Regions from separate parts of the Mesorhizobium sp. USDA 4775 genome, predicted to be linked through region 1. Evidence: predicted binding sites of a transcription regulator. Region 1 holds the regulator's gene; the other holds the start of a gene.
The links. The regulator PhoB, encoded in region 1, activates phosphate uptake and scavenging genes when phosphate is short. The targets are predictions, from matches to a motif close to TGTCATNNANCTGTCAT.
Positions count from the first base shown of each region.

Region 1 (7,429 bases):
CGGCGGCGGCTCCGGCCGGTGGATGGCTCAAGTCCCTGATTCCGGGCGCAAACTCGGATCAGGCCACGGCCATCCGACGCGACTGCTTTTTGCAGTGCCGGCGACGCGTTACCGGGCTGACACGAAACTGTCATGCGACTGTAATAATCCAAGGCTATTGGCCTCAGCGGGCGCTGGTTAGCAGTGGCGCCGAGAGACCATCTTCCGAACAGGAGCAGGCCACATGAGACATTTCATCCGCTCGGCGGCCGTTGCGATCGCAATGGCTACAGCGTCTACCTTCACCCTTTCCGCAGCCGTCGCAGCTGACCTTTCCGGCGCTGGTTCGACCTTCATCTATCCGGTGTTCGCCAAGTGGGCCGACACCTACAAGAAGGACACCGGCATCGGCCTCAACTATCAGTCGATCGGTTCGGGCGGCGGCATCAAGCAGGTCATCGCCAAGACCGTGACCTTCGGCGCCACCGACAAGCCGATGTCCGACGCCGATCTGGAAAAGAACGGCCTCGTGCAGTTCCCGATGGTGATGGGCGGCATCGTGCCGATCGTCAACCTGACCGGCGTCAAGCCGGGCGAACTCGTCCTCGACGGCAAGACGCTCGCCCAGATCTATCTCGGCGCCATCACCACCTGGGACGATGCCGCGATCAAGGCGCTGAACCCCGGCCTCACCCTGCCGTCGACCGCGATCGCCGTCGTGCATCGTTCGGACGGCTCGGGCACCACCTTCAACTTCACCAACTATCTGGTGAAGCTCTCGCCCGACTGGAAGGACAAGGTCGGTTCGGACACCGCCGTCGAATGGCCGACGGGCGTCGGCGCCAAGGGCAGCGAAGGCGTTGCCAACACCGTCAAGCAGACGGACGGCGGCATCGGCTACGTCGAATATGCCTATGCCAAGCAGAACAACCTGTCCTATTCCAAGATGCTGAATGCAGCCGGCAAGGTCGTCGAGCCGTCGCTCGAATCCTTCGGCGCGGCCGCTTCGAATGCGGACTTCAAGGGCGCCAAGAACTTCAACGTCATCATCACCAACGAGCCCGGCGACACCACCTGGCCGATCGCGGCCTCGACCTGGGTCCTGATCCACAAGGCTCCGGATGATGCCGCTGCCACTGGCGAAGCCCTGAAGTTCTTTGCCTGGGCCTACAAGGACGGCAAGGAAACCGCCAAGGCGCTCGACTATGTCTCGATCCCCGACAGCGTCGTCGACCTGATCAAGGCTTCGTGGAAGGCCGACATCCAGGCCGGCGGCAAGCCCGTCTACGTTGGCGAGTAACATCCTCCAAAGGAGCGCCGCGCCCGCGGCGCTCCTTTTCCTTCAACTGAAAGAGCCGAGCTTGACATGAGCGCTGTCCAGGAAGCCTTGCCAGCCGTTAGAAGTTCGCGCGATGCCACCGTTCGACGGTTCGCGCTGACCGACGCAATCTTCCATGCGACAACCCGCGCCGCCGCGATATTGGTGCTGGTTCTGCTCGGCGGCGTTGCGATCTCGCTGTTTGCCGGTTCCTGGCAAGCCCTGTCGACCTTCGGCTTTTCCTTTCTGACCAGCGAAAGCTGGAATCCGGTGACGGAGAAGTTCGGCGCCCTGGCACCGATCTACGGCACCATCATTACCTCGGCCATCGCCATCCTGATCGCCGTGCCGCTCGGTATCGGCATTGCCATCTTCCTCACCGAGCTTTGCCCACGCCCGCTGCGGCGTCCGATCGGCATGGCGGTTGAACTGCTGGCCGGCATCCCTTCGATCATCTACGGCATCTGGGGCCTGTTCGTGCTGGCGCCGTTCCTGCAGACGACGGTGCAGCCCTTCATCATCAGCGTGTTCCACGGCATTCCCGGCCTCAACGGCCTGTTCGCGGGCCCTCCTTATGGCATCGGCCTGCTGACCTCGGCGATGATCCTGGCCATCATGATCCTGCCGTTCATCACCTCGATCACCAAGGACGTCTTCGATACGGTGCCGTCGGTGCTCAAGGAATCGGCCTATGGCATCGGCTGCACGACCTGGGAGGTCACGCGCCGGGTCGTCATTCCCTACACTCGCATCGGCATCATGGGCGGCATCATGCTCGCTCTCGGCCGCGCGCTCGGTGAAACGATGGCGGTGACCTTCGTCATCGGCAACGCGCACCGCATCTCGACGTCGCTGTTTGCGCCGGCAACGACCATCTCGGCGACCATCGCCAACGAATTCACCGAAGCGGTCGGCGATCTCTACACCTCCTCGCTGGTCGCGCTCGGCCTTATCCTGTTCGTTATCACCTTCCTGATCCTTGCCATCGCCCGCTACATGCTGATGCGCATCGACGCCCGCACGGGAGCCTGACCGATGTCGACAGCCGCATCGCTTCACCAAAGCCGCAAGCGCAAGAATGGCGTGATGATGACGCTGTGCGTCATCTCTGCCGGCATAGGCCTTGCCTGGCTGGCGCTGATCCTTGGCGCCTTGCTCTACAAGGGCCTGGCCGGCGTCTCCCTCTCGGTCTTCACGGAGATGACGCCACCGCCCGGCGACGCCGGCGGCCTGCTCAACGCCATCTACGGCAGCATCGTGATGACCATCATCGGCATCATCGTCGGCACGCCGATCGGCGTGCTGGCCGGTACCTATATGGCCGAATATGGCCGCTTCTCGAAGCTCACCACGGTGGTGCGCTTCATCAACGACATCCTGCTGTCGGCGCCGTCGATCATCATCGGCCTGTTCGTCTATGAGCTTATGGTGCGGCCGATGGGCCATTTCTCGGCGATCGCCGGTGCCGTAGCACTCGCCATCCTGGTCATCCCCGTCGTCGTGCGCACCACCGAGGACATGCTCAACCTGGTGCCCAACGCCTTGCGCGAAGCCGGCACCGCGATCGGCGCGCCGCGCTGGGTGGTCATCCGCTCGGTTGCCTATCGCGCCGCGCTTTCGGGCATCGTCACCGGCATATTGCTGGCCATCGCCCGCATCTCCGGCGAGACCGCACCGCTTCTTTTCACGGCGCTGAACAACCAGTTCTGGTCGAGCAATCTCAACGCGCCGATGGCCAGCCTGCCTGTCACCATCTTCCAGTTCGCTCTCAGCCCCTATGAGGAATGGCAGCAGCTGGCCTGGACCGGTGCACTCATAATCACATTGACGGTTCTCGCGCTCAGCATCTTCGCGCGCAGCCTGACCGGACGCAGAGAGGACAAATGAGCCAGATGTTGTCTCCAGACATGACGATCGCCGCCGAGGCGGTGACCAAGGCCAAGATCGAGGTCAAGAACCTCAACTTCTACTACGGCCAGTCGAAGGCGCTGAAGGATATCACGCTGTCGCTGCCCGAGCGCAGCGTCACCGCCTTCATCGGCCCGTCGGGTTGCGGAAAGTCGACGCTGCTGCGCGTCTTCAACCGCATCTACGAGCTTTATCCCAAGCAGACCGCCGAGGGCCAGGTGCTGCTCGACGGCCAGAACATCCTCGACCGTTCGCAGGATCTCAACCTGCTGCGCACCAAGATCGGCATGGTGTTCCAGAAGCCGACGCCGTTCCCGATGTCGATCTACGAGAACATCGCTTTCGGCGTCAGGCTCTACGAGAAGATCAGCAAGGCCGAGATGGACGGCCGTGTCGAGCAGGCGCTCAAGCGCGCGGCGCTGTGGACCGAGGTCAAGGACAAGCTCAATGCCAGCGGCCTCAGCCTGTCGGGCGGCCAGCAGCAGCGGCTGTGCATCGCCCGCACCGTGGCGGTGAAGCCGGAGGTGATCCTGCTCGACGAGCCGGCCTCGGCGCTTGACCCGCTGTCGACCGCCAAGATCGAGGAGCTGATCGACGAGCTGCAGGCCGACTACACGATCGTCATCGTCACCCACAACATGCAGCAGGCGGCGCGCGTCTCGAAGCAGACCGCCTTCATGTATCTGGGCGAACTGGTCGAGTTCGACCGCACCGAGAAGATCTTCACGTCGCCTCGCGAGAAGCGCACGCAAGACTACATCACCGGCCGCTTCGGCTGATCGCACGCATACGAGGACCAGGATCATGGCCGAACACACAGTCGCAGCCTTCGACGAGGATCTCGGACAGATCAGCAGGCTGATCAGCGACATGGGCGACCTCGCCGGCTCGATGGTCGGCGGCGCCACCAAGGCACTGCTGAACTCCGACAATGCTCTCGCTCAGCGCGTCGTCTCCGACGACGCCATCATGGATGCGCGCCAGCGCGAACTCGACGACCGCGCCATCACGCTGATCGCCAAGCGCCAGCCGATGGCCGACGACCTGCGCCATGTCGTCGGCTCGATCCGCATGGCCGGCGACCTCGAACGCATTGGCGACCTTGCCAAGAACATCGCCAAGCGCGTCGGCACTGTCGGCCTCAGCGCCACGCCGCGCGACCTGTCGCATTCCATCGACGCCATGGCGCAGCTGGTGTTGATCCAGGTGCAGGGTGTGATCGAGGAGTATGCGGCGCGCGATGCCGCGGCACTGGCGAAGCTGCGCGCCGACGACGAGCGCATCGACGTCAAATACACCTCCGTCTTCCGCGAATTGCTGACCTATATGATGGAAGACCCGCGCAACATCACGGCTTGCACGCATCTGTTGTTTTGCGCCAAGAATCTCGAACGCATCGGCGACCATGTGACCAACATCGCCGAGAATGCGTACTATGTCCTGACCGGCACGCAACTGCCCGCCAACCGTCCAAAACAGGACGAGACGGCGATGTCGGCGCCGGCGGCCTGAGCGCAGGGGTAATCAATCGATGATCGCACCACGCATCATGGTGGTGGAGGACGAGGAGCCGCTCGGCGTGCTCCTCCGCTACAATCTGGAATCGGAGGGTTACCAGGTCGAGGTGGTGACCCGCGGCGACGAAGCCGAAATCCGCCTGCAGGAGAACGTGCCCGACCTCCTTGTGCTCGACTGGATGGTGCCGGCGGTGTCCGGCATCGAACTCTGCCGGCGCCTGCGAATGCGGCCCGAGACCGAGCGGCTGCCGATCATCATGCTGACCGCCCGGGGCGAGGAAAGCGACCGTGTACGTGGGCTCTCCACCGGCGCCGACGACTATCTGGTCAAGCCGTTCTCGACGCCGGAATTCATGGCCCGCGTCAAGGCGCTGCTGCGCCGCGCCAAGCCGGAAGTGCTGTCCAGCGTGCTCAAGGTCGGCGATATCGTGCTCGACCGTGAATCGCACCGGGTCTACCGCAAGAAGAGCGAGATCCGGCTCGGGCCGACCGAATTCCGCCTGCTCGAATTCATGATGCGGCACCCCGGGCGCGTGTTCTCGCGCAGCCAACTGCTCGACAATGTCTGGGGCGAGACGATCTACATCGACGAGCGCACCGTGGACGTGCATGTCGGCCGGTTGCGCAAGGCGGTCAACAATGGCCGCATGCCGGATGTCATCCGCACCATCCGTGGGGCGGGCTACGCGATCCGCGAGGATTGAGCACGACCTGACTCAGGCGACGTTTTTCTTCGCGGCAGGGCCTGCTTTCGTTTGCACGCCGGGCGCGAAAATCTCCTGGTCGACGAAGGTCAGCGCGCGCATGGCACAGCCTTCGCGGATCAGCGGCAGTTCGTTCGGCTCGGTGTCGAAGGAGATCGATTTCGAGTGCTGGCCGCCGGCGGTCTGGGCGATGGCCTCGCGCAATGCCGGCTCGATCAGGTCGAAGGCAGCGGCGCTGACGCCGACCATGGCGACGGGCGCGGGATCGATCAGCGCAAACAGGCTGCCGAGGCCGTAGCCGAGTGCCTCCCCGGCCTTGCGGTAGGCTTCGCGCTCGGGCCCGTCCCGTTCCCGTGCCGTCGCGGCCAGCGCCCGCATCTGCGCGTCGCTGACATCGGCCACCGGCTCGGTGTCCTCGCTGAGCTGCCTGGCGTTGCGCCAGATGGCGTAATTGCCGGCATAGGCCTCGACACAGCCGCGCCGCCCGCAGCGGCAGAGCGCGCCGCCCGGCCGGTGGATCATGTGGCCGAATTCGCCGCCTGAGGAATGGGTGCCAGTGAACAGCTCGCCCTTCAGCACCAGCCCCATGCCGATGCCGTGCGAAAGCAGGATGGCGATGAAGTCGTCACGGTAGCGCTCGGGATCGCGCCAGCGCAGCGCCACCGCCATCATGTTGCAGTCGTTTTCCATGGTGGCGGGGATACCGAACTCGGCTTCGAGTATGTCGGCGAAGGCGATGTCGGTCTGCGGTGTGATCGGCGACCACAGCATCGCCCGGGCCTCGGTGTCGGTGATGCCCTGGATCGCCAGCGCGATGCGGGCGACGCTGCGTACGTCGATGTCGGGATCCTCGAGGCGCCGCCGCACTATGGCCACGCACTCGCCGATCAGCGCCTCGCGCGACATGGTCAGCGTGTCCAGCCGGCGCTGTTCCTCCGATATCACCTGGCCGGCATAGTCGATGACTGCAACCGATAGGAAATTCAGCGACAGCACCACGGTCATTACAGCCGTGGCCTCCGGATTGAGGCCGAGGCCGACCTGCGGCCTGCCGCGTTTCAGCGCGCCGGCCTCGCTCGGCTTGCCCTCGGCCAGGATGCCTTCACCGATCAGGTCGGAGGAAATCGCCGATATGGTCGAATGGCTGAGGCCGGTGGTCGCTGCGATCTCGGTGCGCGAGGGCCGGCCGGCCCGGCGCACGGCCGCGATCACCATGGCGCGGTTGCGCCGGCGCAGATCGTCGTGGCGGATTCCGACCGACATGTTTTTCACATCCTCCCGGTCGCCGCGGTTCTTCCGGTCCTCCCTCGAACGCTGCCGGCGACACGGTCAAATACTGGCAGAAGCGGCCTGTGCTGTCATTTATTTATTGCGAAGCTCGAAAAAAATTCAGAGGGACATCTAAATCCATCAGAATCGTTGTTGACAGCGTTCCGGTGTTGGATCAGTGTTTTTTCGAGGCTCGAAAAAATAGGGCCTCTGTGCCGGCCTTAGGGCCAGTTTGGTCGCGCCATACGCGGCGCAGGGAGGAATATCATGAAGAGATTCACAGCCGCCATCCTGGCGGGTGTCGCCATGTCGCTGACGCTTGCGTCGGTCGCGCAGGCGAAGGACAAGGTCATCGGCGTTTCGTGGTCCAACTTCCAGGAAGAGCGCTGGAAGACCGACGAGGCCGCCATGAAGAAGGCGATCGAGGCCGCCGGCGACAAATATATTTCCGCCGATGCGCAATCCAATCCCGGCAAGCAGCTTACCGATGTCGAGAGCCTGATCTCGCAGGGCGCCAATTCGCTGATCATCCTGGCCCAGGATGCCTCGGCCATCGGCCCAGCCGTGCAGAAGGCGCTGGACGAAGGCATTCCGGTCGTCGGCTATGACCGCCTGATCGAGAACAAGGACGTCTTCTACCTGACCTTCGACAACAAGGAAGTCGGCCGCTTGCAGGCCAGCGCGGTGTTCAAGGCCAAGCCGGAAGGCAACTATGTCTTCATCAAGGGCTCGGG
Region 1 is NZ_JBSSFM010000001.1:246,148-253,576, reverse strand. Features, by position in the region: gene pstS (phosphate ABC transporter substrate-binding protein PstS) at 224-1,279, shown strand; gene pstC (phosphate ABC transporter permease subunit PstC) at 1,346-2,329, shown strand; gene pstA (phosphate ABC transporter permease PstA) at 2,333-3,184, shown strand; gene pstB (phosphate ABC transporter ATP-binding protein PstB) at 3,181-3,984, shown strand; gene phoU (phosphate signaling complex protein PhoU) at 4,010-4,717, shown strand; gene phoB (phosphate regulon transcriptional regulator PhoB) at 4,737-5,426, shown strand; gene ACVILI_RS01210 (ROK family protein) at 5,439-6,689, opposite strand; gene xylF (D-xylose ABC transporter substrate-binding protein) at 6,963-7,429, shown strand, end outside.

Region 2 (7,429 bases), 3.0 Mb from region 1:
CGACGCCGTACGCAAGCGCTTCCACTTCCTGGTGGACGCCGGGCTGCCGTCAGATGCGCCCGAGGTGCGCTACATCGTCTTCGGCTGGGGCGGCCGCGCCTTCTATCTGGAAACACCGACGTGGTCCGAGCTCAAGGCCGTTCCGGTGATGAAGGCGCTGACCCTCGACGCCTCGGTCATGCATGTCGATGTCGCCGGCGCTATCGTCGAACCGCATCCCGATGTCGCCGGCTTCGACATTGGTGATGATCAGTTCACGGCCTTGCTTGATTTTATCGCAGCCAGTTTTCAGCAGGGGCCTGGCGGCCCGATCGTCATCGAGACTGCGGCCTACTCCAGCTTCGACCGCTTCTACGAGGCGAACGGTCATTTCAACGCACTGGTCGGCTGCAACACTTGGACCGCCGCCGCGTTGCGCACCGCCGGCCTGCGGACCGGCTGGTGGAACCCGTTGCCGGTGTCGCTGGGATGGTCGTTGCGGCTGTATAATTAGCTAATCGGCTTTACGGTCCTGCTTCATCACATATTCGCGCAATGCCTTATTGATCGCGCTTTGATAACCGCGACCATCGGGCGCGCGCCCCTTGAACCATGCGACTAGATCAGAGTCGACGTCCTACCGCCTGACGACCCTCTGCTCCTCCCAGCCATAAAGCCAGTCGAGGTCGGCGGCGAGCTTCTCCGCCGGCCGTGCCGCCAGCACCACATTGCGGGCCAGTGCCACCGGACCTCGGGCGTGCCAGGCAAGCCGGTTGAGCGCACCGCGCTTGAGGACCCTCTCCACGCGCGGCCGCCGCAGATTTTCCCAGATGGTGAGGCTCTGTCGCGGATCGGCGGGAAAGTCGGTGACCAGAGTGGCGAGCGTCGCTGCATCCTCGATCGCCATTGCCGCGCCCTGTGCAGCGAACGGCGTCATCGCATGCGCGGCATCGCCGATCAGCGCGATGCCGGCTGGCATTGTCCAGGGCTGCTTCTGCTCCACGGTATGCAGCGGCCAGGTCAGCCACGGGCCGGCCTGTTCCACCAGCTTCACGAGTCCTGGCGCGGTGCCGCGCATGGCGGCGGCGAGGATGCCGGGATCGGCACGGCCGGACCACCCCTCGGCGATGCGCTCGCCTTTGGTGAACGCGACGAGATTGAAGGCGTCGCCCTTGCTGACGGGATAGGCGACCATATGGAAACCCGGATGCAGGAAAGTCGTGACGCAATCGGCCGCGCCGATCGCGGCAAAGGCTTGCCCGGCGCCGCTGTCGGCCGCGACGGTGGTGCGCCAGGCCAGCTCTCCCGAAAAACGGCTTCTTGGCGATGCCATCCTTTTTGCATCGACAAGCCCGCGCACCGACGACCAGACGCCATCGGCGCCGACCAGCAAGGAGCCCTGTTCCTCTGCCGTCTTGCCGCCAATCTCGACGGTCGCCGTCACACCACGGCTGCCAGTCGCAATTTTTTCGACGCGCGCCCCGAGCGTGAGATGGATATCAGGCATCTCTGCCGCACACGCCATCAGCGCACTCTGCAGGTCGGCGCGATGGGCGACGAGATAGGGAGCGCCCCAGCGGCTTTCACCCGATTGTCCCAACGGCACACGCGCCAATTGGCGTAACGTCCTGGCATCCTTGAGCATCACGGCCTCCGGCCGCACCGCCGCCGGCAGCAGCCGGTCGAGCACGCCGAGGTCACGCAGGATGCGTGTCGCGTTGGGAGAAAGCTGGAGGCCGGCGCCTACGGCTTCCAGGCGCGGCGCTTGCTCGAACACCTGCACGGGATAGCCGCGTCTGGCAAAAGCAAGTGCCGCGGTCAGCCCGGCGACGCCCGCTCCGGCGATGACGATTTGCCGGGAGCGCTGGTCGTCCATCAGGTCCGTCGGGAAAGAATCAAGCGGCCTGGTCGATGTAGAGGCAGCCTGCCGGCAGCGTTTCCGTTGCCTTCAGCTTCGGCGAGTAGCGATAGAGCGTCGAGCAATAGGGGCAGACTTTTTCATTGTCGTCGCCCATGTCGAGAAACACATGCGGGTGGTCGAAAGGCGGATTGGCGCCCGTGCACATGAATTCCTTGACCCCGATGTCGATCGCCGGATGGCCGGCATCGTTCTGGAAATGGGGAATGGAACCGCCTGCCATCGTCGTCTCCTTAACGCAGTCTCGCATGCATCTGGATCATAACAGGTCTCTTTGCAAGATCGATGAAATGAAACTGTCGCAAAAGCCTGTCAGAGGATAAGTTGAGCCGGTTAAGCGTGTGACCGCGGATGCCAAGCGATTCCGCGACTGATAACGCTTTACGAAGGCATGTTAGAGCGTTCATCGCCATCTGGCGGCGCTCCAAGGGAACGGTTGTGGGCAGGGACAATGAACGAACTGAAGCCGGTGCAGAGCGAATTCGTCAATGTCGAGGTGGCCAGTTCAGAGGGCGGCAACCCGGATCGCTTCGTCAACCGTGAGTTTTCCTGGCTGCAATTCAATCGTCGCGTTCTCGAGGAATCGCTGAACACCCACCATCCGCTGCTGGAGCGCGTTCGCTTCCTGTCGATCTCGGCGGCCAATCTCGACGAATTCTTCATGGTGCGCGTTGCCGGCCTCGCCGGCCAGGTGCGCGAAGGAATCACGCTGAAAAGCCCCGACGGCCGCACCCCCGAACAGCAGCTCGAACAGCTGCTGCGCGAGGTCGAGCGGCTGCAGGAAGATCAGCAGAAGAGCCTTTCGGCTCTGACGGTGCTGCTCAACAAGGAAGGCATCGAGAGCATTACGCGCGATGCGCTGACCAAGGACGAGAAGGTCTGGCTGGAAGAGCATTTCCAGGACCAGGTGTTTCCGGTGCTGACCCCGCTGTCGATCGACCCGGCGCATCCGTTCCCGTTCATTCCCAATCTCGGCTTCTCGATGGCGCTGCAGCTGCGCCACCGCAAGAATGGCGAGGAGATGAGCGCGCTTCTGCGCCTGCCGGTGGCGCTGAAGCGCTTCATCCGGCTTCCCGATCGCAAGCACCATGTTCGCTTCATCCCGCTGGAGGAGGCGGTCGGTCTCTATATCGGTAAGCTGTTCCCCGGCTACGAGGTCAAGGGCTCCGGCACATTCCGTATCATCCGCGACAGCGATATCGAGGTCGAGGAAGAGTCGGAAGATCTGGTGCGCCTGTTCGAGACGGCGCTTAAGCGGCGGCGCCGTGGCTCGGTGATCCGCATCGAGTTCGACAGGCTGATGCCTGGGGAATTGCGCGATTTCGTGGCCGGCGAGCTCGGCGTCTCGTCGAGCCGCATCAGCGTCTTGACCGGTCCGCTGGCGCTCAGCCAGATCTCCGAGATCGTCGCTGTTCCCCGCGACGACCTGAAATTCACGCCCTACAATCCCCGCTTTCCCGAACGCATCCGCGAGCATGGCGGTGACTGTTTTGCCGCCATCCGCGAGAAGGACATCATCGTCCACCATCCCTACGAATCCTTCGACGTCGTCGTGCAGTTCCTGCGCCAGGCCATGGCCGATCCGGAAGTGGTGGCGATCAAGCAGACGCTCTACCGCACCTCCAACGACAGCCCCATCGTGCGCGCGCTGGTCGACGCGGCCGAAGCCGGCAAGTCGGTGACCGCGTTGGTCGAGCTAAAGGCGCGCTTCGACGAGGAAGCCAACATCCGCTGGGCGCGCGACCTCGAGCGCGCAGGGGTGCAGGTCGTGTTCGGATTCCTCGAATTGAAGACCCACGCGAAAATGTCGCTGGTGGTGCGGCGCGAGGACGGCAAGCTGCGCAACTACGTGCATCTGGGCACCGGCAACTACCATCCGGTCACCGCGCGTATCTACACCGACCTGTCCTTCTTCACCACCGATCCGACGATCGCCCGCGACGTTGCCCAGCTGTTCAATTTCATCACCGGCTATGCCGAGCCGACCGCCGAAATGCGGCTGGCTATCTCGCCATTCACGCTGCGCAACCGCATCCTGCACCACATTTCCGACGAAGTCGCCCATGCGCTGGAGGGAAAGCCGGCGCGCATCTGGATGAAGATGAACGCGCTGGTCGACCCGATCATCATCGACGCGCTCTATGATGCCAGCCGCGCCGGGGTCGAGATCGACCTCGTCGTGCGCGGCATATGCTGCCTGCGGCCGCAGGTGCCGGGCCTGTCGGAAAACATCAGGGTCAAGTCGATCGTCGGCCGCTTCCTCGAACACAGCCGCATCTATTGTTTTGGCAATGGCTATGGCCTGCCCTCGGACGAGGCGATCGTCTATATCTCCTCCGCCGACCTGATGCCGCGCAATCTCGACCGTCGCGTCGAGACCATGGTGCCGATCACCAATCCAACTGTGCATGAACAGGTTTTGGGCCAGATCATGCTGGGCAATATCATGGACAATCAGCAAAGTTTCGACGTATTGGCTGATGGAACCTCCCGGCGCGTGGTGCTTGAGGAGGGCGAGGAACCGTTCAACGCGCAGGAATATTTCATGACCAATCCGAGCCTGTCGGGACGGGGTGACGCGCTGAAGTCGCACGCGCCCAAGCGCATTGCGCAGTTCAAGCGCCGCAAGAAGAACGCTGCAGCGTCCACCTGATGCTGTCTGATTCCCAGGGCCGGCTGCAGGACCGCCGACCGCTATCCATCATCGACATCGGGTCGAATTCGATCCGCCTCGTCGTCTATGAGGGGCTGGCGCGCTCGCCGACCATGCTGTTCAACGAAAAGATGCTCGCCGGTCTTGGCCGTGGCATCGTTTCGACCGGAAAACTCGACCCCGAGGCGGTGACCCGCTCGATGGAAGAGTTCCGCCGCTTTCGCGCGCTGTCCGATCAGGCGGGCGCCGAGCATATGTATGTCTTGGCCACGGCAGCCGCGCGCGAGGCGATCAACGGTCCCGATTTCATCCATCGCGCCGAAGAGGTCCTCAAGACCGAGATCCGCGTGATCAGCGGCCGCCAGGAAGCCTACTATTCGGCGCTCGGCGTCATCTCCGGCTTCCACCCGGCCAATGGCATCGCCGGCGATCTGGGCGGCGGCAGTCTCGAACTGGTCGACGTCAATGGCGAGGCGATCGGCGACGGCATAACGCTGCCGCTCGGCGGCCTGCGCCTGCAGGACATGGCGAAGAACTCGCTTGCCCAGGCACAGAAGATCGCGCGCGACGAACTGGCGCGCGCGAAGCTGTTGAAAGGCGGGCAGGGCCGGCCCTTCTACGCCGTCGGCGGCACCTGGCGAAACCTCGCCCGCCTGCACATGGAGATGACCAACTACCCGCTTGGCGTCATGCACCACTACGAGATGTCGGCCGACAGCGCGACGAATTTTCTCAAGCAGGTGGCCAAGGCCGAGATCGAGAAGGTCAAGGGGATCGAGGGCGTCTCGAAGAACCGCCGCTCGCTGCTGCCCTATGGCGCCATCGTGCTGCAGGAGATCATGGCGGCGATGCAGCCGTCGAAGATCATCGTCTCGGCGCTCGGCGTGCGCGAAGGCTTCCTCTATTCGCTGCTCGACGAGGCCGAGCAGAAGGCCGATCCGTTGATCTCGGCGTCCGAGGAACTCGCCCGTTTGCGCTCGCGCTCGTTCACCCATGCGCATGAATTGGTCGACTGGACGGCCAAATCCTTCGCGGCCTTCGGCATCGACGAGACCGAGGACGAGGCGCGCTACCGCCACGCTGCCGCATTGCTGGCCGACATCGGCTGGCGCGCGCACCCGGAATATCGCGGCAGGCAATCGCTCAACATCATAGCGCACGCCTCTTTCTTCGGCGTCGACCATCCCGGCCGCGCCTTCCTGGCTTTGGCCAACGCCTATCGTCACGACGGCATCTTCAACGAATCCATCGCACCTGAAATCAAGGCGCTGGCTACGCCGCGCTATCTCGAGCGGGCTCGCGTGCTGGCGGCGATGATGCGGGTGGTCTACCTGCTGACGGCCTCGATGCCCGGCATCATGCCTAGGCTGAAATGGGAGCAGCGCGCCAACGGCGTGCTGGCGCTGGTGTTGCCGGCATCGCTCTCCGATCTCTATGGCGAGCGGCCGGCCGGCCGCCTGGCGCAGTTGGCTCGGATCACCAACCGCAGGCTCGTGCTGGCGGTGGAGGGTGGACCGAGCGTGTCGGTCAAATAGGGCGTTCTTGCTGACTGAGGCTCAGGTTACGTCAGCACCGATAGCGAAACCGCGCCCGTCCGCCGACCAGGCGCCGGCGCCGGCCATGGCCAGCGCCAGGAAGCCGCCTGATATCGCAATGTCCTTCATCAGCATCTGCTGGTGCAGGAAGGCGAGCATCGCATCGCCGGCCCCTTGGCCGTGATGGCCGATGAAGCCGGCAACGACGCAGAAGGCCGCCAAAAGCAGCGCCACGATCCGGGTCTGAAACCCGATGAGGATCAGCAAGCCGGCGATCAGCTCGAACAGGCCCGTGCCCCAGGCGGCGAGCGTCGGCAGCGGCAGGCCGAGGCCGGCAAAATAATCGGATGTGCCGGCAATGTTGGCGAGCGCCTGGAAGCCGGATGGTACGAACAGCACGGCAAACAGCAGTCGCGAAACCAGAAGCAATGCATCGCGGGTCATGGCCACCTCCCTTGCCGGCGCCCTCTGGGCTCGAGCCGGCTGCCCGAAGTCTACGCCTGTGAGGCCTCCGCCGAAACCGGACCGGCTATTCCAGACAACGAAAAAGCGGCGCGGAAAATTCCGCGCCGCTTTGTCGAGGCTTGGGAGGGAAGGTTCAGCCGCGCTTGGCGTCGATCGAATAGGCGCCCGCGCCCGATGAGGCCAGCAGCAGGAAGCCGCCGGTGATGGCGAGGTTCTTGAGGAACTGGATCATCTGCATCTGGTCGGCCCAGCCGGTATGGGCGACCAGCCCGGTGGCGACGGTGAAGATCGCGAGCACCCAGGCAGCGACACGGGTCTGGAAACCGACGAGGATGGCGAGGCCGCCGAGCAGTTCAATCAGGCCAACGACCACAGCCGTTGCGGTCGGAGCGGGCAGGCCGAGGCCGCCAAAGTAGGCAGCGGTGCCGGAAATGGCGGTGAGCTTGCCGAAACCGGAAAGCAGGAAAATGACCGCGAGCAGGATGCGGCCAAGCAGGATGGTGACAGAGCTGTTGGACGCGGTGCCGGCGCCTGCGGCGGAAGTGTTGATGGACATGGTGTCTCTCCGAATGGGTTGAATGACCCTGAGATAGACGATGCCGACTGTTCACCAAAGCCGCTGATGCGGCGACACATTGTTCACAGGTTATCCGTTTCCGTGAACGGCGAAAAAGCGCGAAATTCGTATCGGGTGATGCGGGGGCGGGAGTAAATTCTCCCGCCGAAAAGCACCTTACCCCGGATGCGTCATGTCCTCCGGGCGCACCAGCCGGTCATAATCGGCCTCGCTGACCAGCCCCGTGGCCAGCGCTTCCTCGCGCAGCGTGGTGCCGTTCTTATGCGCCGTCTTGGCGATCTTGGCGGCGTTGTCGTAGCCGA
Region 2 is NZ_JBSSFM010000001.1:3,267,674-3,275,102, forward strand. Features, by position in the region: gene ACVILI_RS15815 (TIGR02117 family protein) at 1-493, shown strand, start outside; partial or broken gene ACVILI_RS15820 (hypothetical protein) at 494-601, opposite strand; gene ACVILI_RS15825 (FAD-dependent monooxygenase) at 617-1,855, opposite strand; gene ACVILI_RS15830 (zinc-finger domain-containing protein) at 1,875-2,120, opposite strand; gene ACVILI_RS15835 (RNA degradosome polyphosphate kinase) at 2,349-4,550, shown strand; gene ppx (exopolyphosphatase) at 4,550-6,085, shown strand; gene ACVILI_RS15845 (DoxX family protein) at 6,107-6,529, opposite strand; gene ACVILI_RS15850 (DoxX family protein) at 6,684-7,106, opposite strand; gene fumC (class II fumarate hydratase) at 7,284-7,429, opposite strand, start outside.
Region 2: the regulator PhoB is predicted to act here: its motif matches at 2,184-2,200, upstream of ACVILI_RS15835 (RNA degradosome polyphosphate kinase).